DNA from 2 places in the Streptomyces sp. NPDC096136 genome. Region 2 is predicted to be linked to the other one. Evidence: riboswitches for the same ligand, from Rfam matches in the RefSeq annotation. Region 2 holds a riboswitch; the other holds the start of a gene.
The links. Region 2 has a riboswitch for cobalamin ahead of ACIRBY_RS27230 (energy-coupling factor ABC transporter permease). Riboswitches for the same ligand answer to the same signal wherever they lie in the genome.

Region 1: linked by a shared signal. The riboswitch ahead of metE (5-methyltetrahydropteroyltriglutamate--homocysteine S-methyltransferase) and the one ahead of ACIRBY_RS27230 (energy-coupling factor ABC transporter permease) in region 2 are both predicted to bind cobalamin.

Annotation. Positions count from the first base shown of each region.
Region 1 covers NZ_JBIWFZ010000002.1:303,984-307,524, reverse strand. Annotated here, with positions in the region: gene ACIRBY_RS04455 (nitrous oxide reductase family maturation protein NosD) at 1-637, shown strand, start outside; gene ACIRBY_RS04450 (hypothetical protein) at 634-1,371, shown strand; cobalamin riboswitch at 1,498-1,659, shown strand; gene metE (5-methyltetrahydropteroyltriglutamate--homocysteine S-methyltransferase) at 1,848-3,541, shown strand, end outside.
Region 2 covers NZ_JBIWFZ010000015.1:140,649-144,189, reverse strand. Annotated here, with positions in the region: gene ACIRBY_RS27240 (hypothetical protein) at 1-322, shown strand, start outside; gene ACIRBY_RS27235 (flavodoxin family protein) at 332-1,042, opposite strand; cobalamin riboswitch at 1,166-1,362, shown strand; gene ACIRBY_RS27230 (energy-coupling factor ABC transporter permease) at 1,392-2,087, shown strand; gene ACIRBY_RS27225 (energy-coupling factor ABC transporter substrate-binding protein) at 2,087-2,434, shown strand; gene cbiQ (cobalt ECF transporter T component CbiQ) at 2,438-3,187, shown strand; gene ACIRBY_RS27215 (ATP-binding cassette domain-containing protein) at 3,184-3,541, shown strand, end outside.

The sequences.
Region 1 (3,541 bases), on a different contig from region 2:
CAACCGGGTCGGCATGACGATCGACACCGACTACCAGGAAGCCCACGTACCCCAGACCGGCGGAGTCATCGCCGGCAACCTGGTGGCCGACAACAACGCCCCCGACACCCCCGAGCAGGCCGACGGCGGCTTCGGGATCGGCATCGGCATCGCCGGCGGCCAGCACAACACGCTGCGGCGCAACCGCGTCAGCGGCAACTCCCGCGCCGGTATCGTCCTCACCTCCCACGAGGACGTACCTCCCCTGGGCAACCGGCTCGAAGACAACACACTGTCCGACAACGGGGTCGACATCTCCTACCAGGCGTCCACCCGAGCCCCCGGAGAGGGCAACTGCCTGCACGGCAACACCCTGCGGCGCACCCTGCCCGACGACCTGACCCGCACCGCCCCCTGCCCCGGGGGGAACAGCCGGTCCGCCGCCGCGGCGCCCCCCACCCGCACCGCCCCGCCACCGGCCGGAGTCGCCTTCCTCGACGTCACCCCGCCCCCCGCCCAGCCGCAGCTCCCCGACGCCGCGAACGCACCCGCCGAACCCGCGCTCCACCTGCCCGGTGACGTCGACCCCGACCGCGTACCCCTGCCCGCACCGGACCTGCTCGCCGCACGTCCCCGGCAGGGCGGGACCGCACGATGACACCGCCACCCCGCCGCACCCTGCCGCGCCTCTCCGCCTACGGCATCGCCCTGGCCCTCCTGACGCTCCTCGGCGTTGCGGCCTGCACCCAGGAGAAGCCGCGCCCCGCGCCCTCCGCAGCCGCCTCACCCGCCCTGACCACCCCCCAGGCCGAACTGCTCGCCCTCACCCGGTTCGCCAACTACCGGCGCGGAACGGCCCAGGTCACAGCCGACATCCCCGTCCCAGGGAAGTCCGCCCGGCTCACCGGCCGCCTCGACTGGCGTCACGGCACGGGCCTGGCCCTCCTCCAGATCGACGGCGGCGCCCGCGACCAGGGCCGCCACCTGCTGAGCTGGACCCGCACGACGGTCTCCATGCAGCGCGACTGGACCGGCTCCCTCCCCGCCCACCCACCCCAGAACGGCTGGACCGAGCATCCGCTCACGGCCCGGGCGTCCACCGTCGACACCACGCTCCTCCTCCTGCTCAACCTGGCCGCGAACCGCCCCGACAACGCCCAACTGCTGCTCCACAGCGGCGCCCGCCACCTCGGCTCCGAGAAGGTGGACGGCACCCCCGTCACGGTGTTCGCCGGCCCGTCGACCACCACGCCCCCGGGGGCCACCCGGGAGGCGGCCCGCACCGTCGCGGGCCGCACCCGCTACTGGATCGACGCCGACGGCCGACTCCGCCGCTTCTCGGCCCACCTCGGCAGCGGCACCGACTGGCTGGTGGCGACCTTGTCCGCGTGACACCCGGCCCGGGGCGCACATCTCATGCCGCCGTCCGAAACGTGGACGCCCTTGCCGGTGCCCCGGATCGAACCCGTAGGCTGGCGGTGCAGCTGGTTCGCCCCGTCCGCCAGGCGGGATGCGTCGTAAGAGGGAACCCGGTGGGAATCCGGGACTGCCCCGCAGCGGTGAGCGGGAACGACCGCCGTCATACGCACTGGGACCGTCAGGTCCTGGGAAGCGACGGCCAGTAGGGGCCCGCCGGCAGATCAGGAGAGCCGGCAGGCGTGCCCGCGAGTCCGAAGACCTGCCCGTTGCCCGCGCCCGGCCCCATGCCGTGCACGGACATCCCGGTGACCTCGTGGGCGGGTCGGCGTACACGGCGAGACGGTCGACCGCGCGTGCCGCGTGGGGTCGCGACCGTCCGTTTCCGGTACCCCTTCGCGCCTTCGGGTCCCATCGGGATCTCAGGGATCCATCTCGTGAAGGAGATCTCCGTGACCACCGAGTCCGCAGCCGCGGCAGCAGGCGCCACCGTCCACGGCTACCCCCGCCAGGGCGGCAACCGTGAGCTGAAGAAGGCGATCGAGGGGTACTGGAAGGGCCGCGTCGGCGCCGACGCCCTCCGCGCCACCGCCGCAGGACTGCGCCGCACCGCCTGGCAGCAGCTCGCCGCCGCCGGCCTCACCGAAGTGCCCACCGGGGACTTCTCGTACTACGACCACGTGCTCGACACCACCGTCATGGTCGGCGCGATCCCCGCACGCCACCGGGCCGCCGTCACCGACGACGCCCTGGCCGGCTATTTCGCCATGGCGCGCGGCACGCAGGACGTGCCGCCGCTGGAGATGACCAAGTGGTTCGACACCAACTACCACTACCTCGTCCCCGAGCTGGGGCCGGACACCGTCTTCAGCCCGGATCCGGCGAAGCAGGTCGCCGAGCTCGGTGAGGCCCTCGCCCTCGGCCACACCGCACGCCCCGTCCTGGTCGGCCCCGTCACCTACCTGCTGCTGGCCAAGCCGGCACCGGGCGTGGCGGCGGACTTCGAGCCGCTGACCCTCCTGGACCGGCTGCTGCCGGTGTACGCGGAGGTCCTCGCGGCCCTGCGCGCCGCCGGGGCCGAGTGGGTGCAGCTCGACGAGCCGGCGCTGGTGCAGGACCGCACCCCGGCGGAGCTGAACGCGGCCACCCGCGCCTATCGGGACCTCGGCGCCCTCACCGACCGGCCCAGGCTGCTGGTCGCCTCGTACTTCGACCGGCTGGGCGAGGCGCTGCCCGTCCTGGCGAAGGCGCCGGTCGAGGGCCTGGCCCTCGACTTCACCGGCCCGGCCGCCCGCAACCTCGACGACCTCGCGGCCGTCGGCGGACTGCCCGGCAAGCGCCTGGTCGCCGGGGTCGTGAACGGCCGCAACATCTGGGTCAACGACCTGGAGCGGTCCCTGGCCACCCTCGGCACCCTGCTGGGCCTGGCCGGCCGGGTGGACGTGGCCGCCTCCTGCTCCCTGCTGCACGTCCCGCTCGACGCGGCGGCGGAGCGGGACGTCGACCCGCAGATCCTGCGCTGGCTGGCCTTCGCCCGGCAGAAGACCGCCGAGATCGCCACCCTGGCGAAGGGCCTCGGGTCCGGCACCGCCGCGGTGGCCGGAGAACTCTCCGCCAACCGGGCCGCCCTCGCCTCCCGGGCGGCCTCCCCCCTGACCCACGACCCCGCCGTCCGCACCCGCACCGCGGCCGTCACCGCCGCCGACGCCCGCCGCGCCCAGCCGTACACCGAGCGCAGCGCCGCCCAGCGGGCCCACCTGGGCCTGCCGTTGCTGCCGACCACCACGATCGGGTCCTTCCCGCAGACCGACGAGCTGCGCACGGCCCGCGCGGACCTGCGGGCCGGACGGATCGACACGGCCGGGTACGAGGCGCGCATCAGGAGCGAGATCGAGGAAGTGGTCTCCTTCCAGGAGAAGGCCGGGCTCGACGTCCTGGTGCACGGCGAGCCCGAACGCAACGACATGGTGCAGTACTTCGCCGAACAGCTCACCGGCTGCCTGGCCACCCGCCACGGCTGGGTGCAGTCCTACGGCACGCGCTACGTCCGCCCGCCGGTGCTGGCCGGGGACATCTCGCGGCCCGCGCCGATGACCGTCCGCTGGACCTCGTACGCCCAGTCCCTGACGGCCAGGCCGGTCAAGGG
Region 2 (3,541 bases):
CGTGCCCCCGTTCACCGTCACGCCCGTCTCCCAGCTGGTCTACGACGGGTCGGGCAAGCCCGTGCCGCTACCCGGGAAGTACTTCCTGGAGATCCGCCTGCACCCCGCCGCCGGCCACGACGAGGCGGGCAACAACGTCTACCTGGGGCCCAAGCTCCAGCAGATCGGCCTGAGCAAGCTCAAGGGCCTCGCCCTGACCGGCGACTACGAGGGGTACGTGACCTTCGGCGCCGCCTTCGACACCAAGCCCGCCTACAGCACCTCCGTCCTGCAGGCGCCCGAGCGGCTCGTGGTGGACGTCGCGCACCCGAACACCTGCTGAGGACCCTCCCTAGCGGTGTTCCGGGTTCGGGAAGTCGAAACGGCAGCCGGCGTCCCACGCGGAGCGCTGGTTGCCGTGGGCGGGGACGCCCCCGGCGCGCTTGAGGAGCGCCGCGAGGTGCATCAGGTTCCACGACATGAACGTCGTGTTCCGGTTGGTGAAGTCGTTCTCGGGGCCGCCCGAGCCCGGGTCCAGGTACGAGGGGCCGGGCCCCGCCTCGCCGATCCAGCCGGCGTCGGCCTGCGGCGGGATGGCGTAGCCCAGGTGCTGGAGGCTGTAGAGGACGTTCATGGCGCAGTGTTTGACGCCGTCCTCGTTGCCGGTGATCAGCGCCCCGCCGACCCGCCCGTAGTACGCGTACTGGCCCTTGTCGTTCAGCAGCGAGGAGCAGGCGTAGAGCCGCTCGATGACCTGCTTCATGACCGAGCTGTTGTCGCCCAGCCAGATCGGGCCGCAGAGCACGAGGATGTCGGCGTCCATGACCTGGCTGTAGAGCACCGGCCACTGGTCGCTCTCCCAGCCGTGGTCGGTCATGTCCGGCCAGACGCCGGTGGCGATGTCGTGGTCGACGGCGCGGATCAGCGAGGTCCGGGCCCCAGCCGACTCCATGACGGCGCGGCTCTTGGAGATCAGCCCCTCGGTGTTGCTGGTCTCGGGCGAGCGCTTGAGGGTGCAGTTGACGAAGACGGCGGACAGGTCGGAGTAGTCGAAGTCGGGCACGCCCCCACCCTGCGGGCCGGCCGCCGGCCCCGCCAGCGCTCGGCGGCCGTCCGGGGGAGGAATCGGAATTCGGCCATCCGATCGGCCGGATCGGTCCGGGTTGATACCGGTCCGTGCGGACGACTAGGGTCAGCTGGCCTTGGTGTTCGGGAAACCGGTGCGAAACCGGTGCGGCCCTCGCCACTGTGATCGGGAAGTCCAGCTCCACCCCCTTGCGGGAGCCACTGGGTCCGCACGGGAGACCGTACGGACCCGGGAAGGCGGAGCCGGGGCGGCAGTACCCGTCAGCCAGGAGACCGGCCGGGGCGCGTACGTCCATCCACGAGGTGCTGGAGAGGTCTCCCAACTCATGCACATAGCCGAGGGGTTCCTGCCCCCGCTGCACGCGGCCGCCTGGGGCGCCGCGTCCGCCCCGTTCGTCGTCCACGGGGTCCGCGCCCTGACCCGCGAGGTGAAGTCCCACCCGGAGAGCACGCTGCTCCTCGGCGCGTCCGGAGCGTTCACGTTCGTCCTGTCCGCCCTGAAGATCCCCTCGGTCACGGGCAGTTGCTCGCACCCCACCGGGACCGGGCTCGGCGCCATCCTGTTCCGGCCGCCCGTCATGGCGGTGCTCGGCACGATCACCCTGCTGTTCCAGGCGCTGCTGCTGGCGCACGGCGGCCTCACCACCCTCGGCGCCAACGTCTTCTCGATGGCGATCGCCGGGCCCTGGGCCGGGTACGCGGCCTACAGGCTGCTGCGCAAGTCCGGTGCGCCGCTGATGGTCACCGTCTTCTTCGGGGCCTTCTTCGCCGACCTGGTCACCTACTGCGTGACCTCGGTCCAGCTGGCGCTGGCCTTCCCGGACCCGGCGAGCGGCTTCCTGGGGTCCCTGGAGAAGTTCGCGGGCATCTTCGCCCTCACCCAGATCCCGCTCGCGGTCAGCGAGGGGCTGCTGACGGTGCTCGTGATGCGGCTGCTGATGCAGTCGAGCACGTCGGACCTGGTCCGGCTCGGCGTCGCCAGGCTGGCCGGTACGAAGCGGACCGAGGAGGCGGCCGCCTGATGAGCAGGAACGCCAAGATCAACACCCTGCTGCTGCTCCTGGTGGCGGCGCTGGCCGTGCTGCCGCTCGCGCTGGGGCTCGGCGAGGGCAAGGAGGAGCCCTTCGCGGGCGCCGACGCCCAGGCGGAGTCGGCCATCACCGAGCTCGAGCCGGACTACGAACCCTGGTTCTCCCCGCTGTACGAACCCCCCTCGGGCGAGATCGAGTCCGCGCTGTTCGCCCTCCAGGCGGCCCTGGGCGCGGGCGTGCTCGCGTACTACTTCGGGGTCCGCAGGGGCCGCCGCCAGGGCGCGGCGCAGGCCCTCGCGCAGGCGCAGTCCCCCGCCGAGCCCGCGCGGGAGCCGTAGCCGGTGCTGCCCATCGACGTCGCGGCGCACAGCAGCCGCTGGCGCGGCCGCCATCCGCTGGAGAAGGCCCTCCTGGGGTTCGGTCTGACCGTCACCGCGGTGTGCCTGCCCCCGTGGCCCGGCGGGCCGCTGGTGGCCGCCGCGACCCTGGCCGTGCTGTTGGGGCCCGCCGGGGTGGCCGGGCGGCAGCTGTGGCGGGCCTTCCGGGTCCCGCTCGGGTTCTGCGTCACCGGGGCGCTGCCGCTGCTGGTGTCGGTGGGCGGCCCGGACGGCTTCCTCGCGCCCGCCCCGGACGGGCCCCGGCACGCGCTGGACCTGCTGCTGCGCACCTCGGCCGCCTCCCTCGGGGTGCTGTTGTTCGCCTTCACCACACCGGTCTCGGACGTACTGCCCCGGCTGGTGCGGGCCGGGGTGCCCGCGCCCGTGGTCGACGTGGCCCTCGTCATGTACCGGATCGGCTTCCTGCTGCTGGACTCCCTGGCGCAGGTCCGCCGGGCCCAGGCGGCCCGGCTCGGACAGGCAGGACGGGCGGCCGCCTGGCGTTCGGTGGCGGGGCTCGCGGCGACCTCGTTCGTCCGGGCCTTCGACCGCGCCGCCCGGCTCCAGGAGGGGCTGGCGGGGCGCGGCTACGACGGCGCGCTGCGGGTGCTCGTCCCGCCGGCGGCGCTGTCCCGGCGGTTCCTGGCGGCCGCCGCCGCCCTGCTGGCCGCCCTGGTCGCGGGGACCCTCGTACTGAAGGAGCTGGGGCTGTGACCCCGTTGGTGGAGCTGGTCGGCGCCGGGTACGCGTACGAGGACGGGCCGGCGGTGCTGTCGGGCGTGGACTTCGCGATCGCCGAGGGGCGGGCGCTGGTGCTGCTGGGCCGCAACGGCAGCGGCAAGACCACGCTGATGCGGCTGCTGAGCGGGGGCCTGCGGCCCGCGTCGGGCGCGCTGCGGCTGGAGGGCTCGGCGGTGGCGTACGACCGGCGGGGGCTGACCCGGCTGCGCACCACCGTCCAGCTGGTGGTGCAGGACCCCGACGACCAGCTCTTCGCGGCCTCCGTGGAGCAGGACGTGTCCTTCGGCCCGATGAACCTGGGCCTCCCCGAGGCGGAGGTCCGCGCGC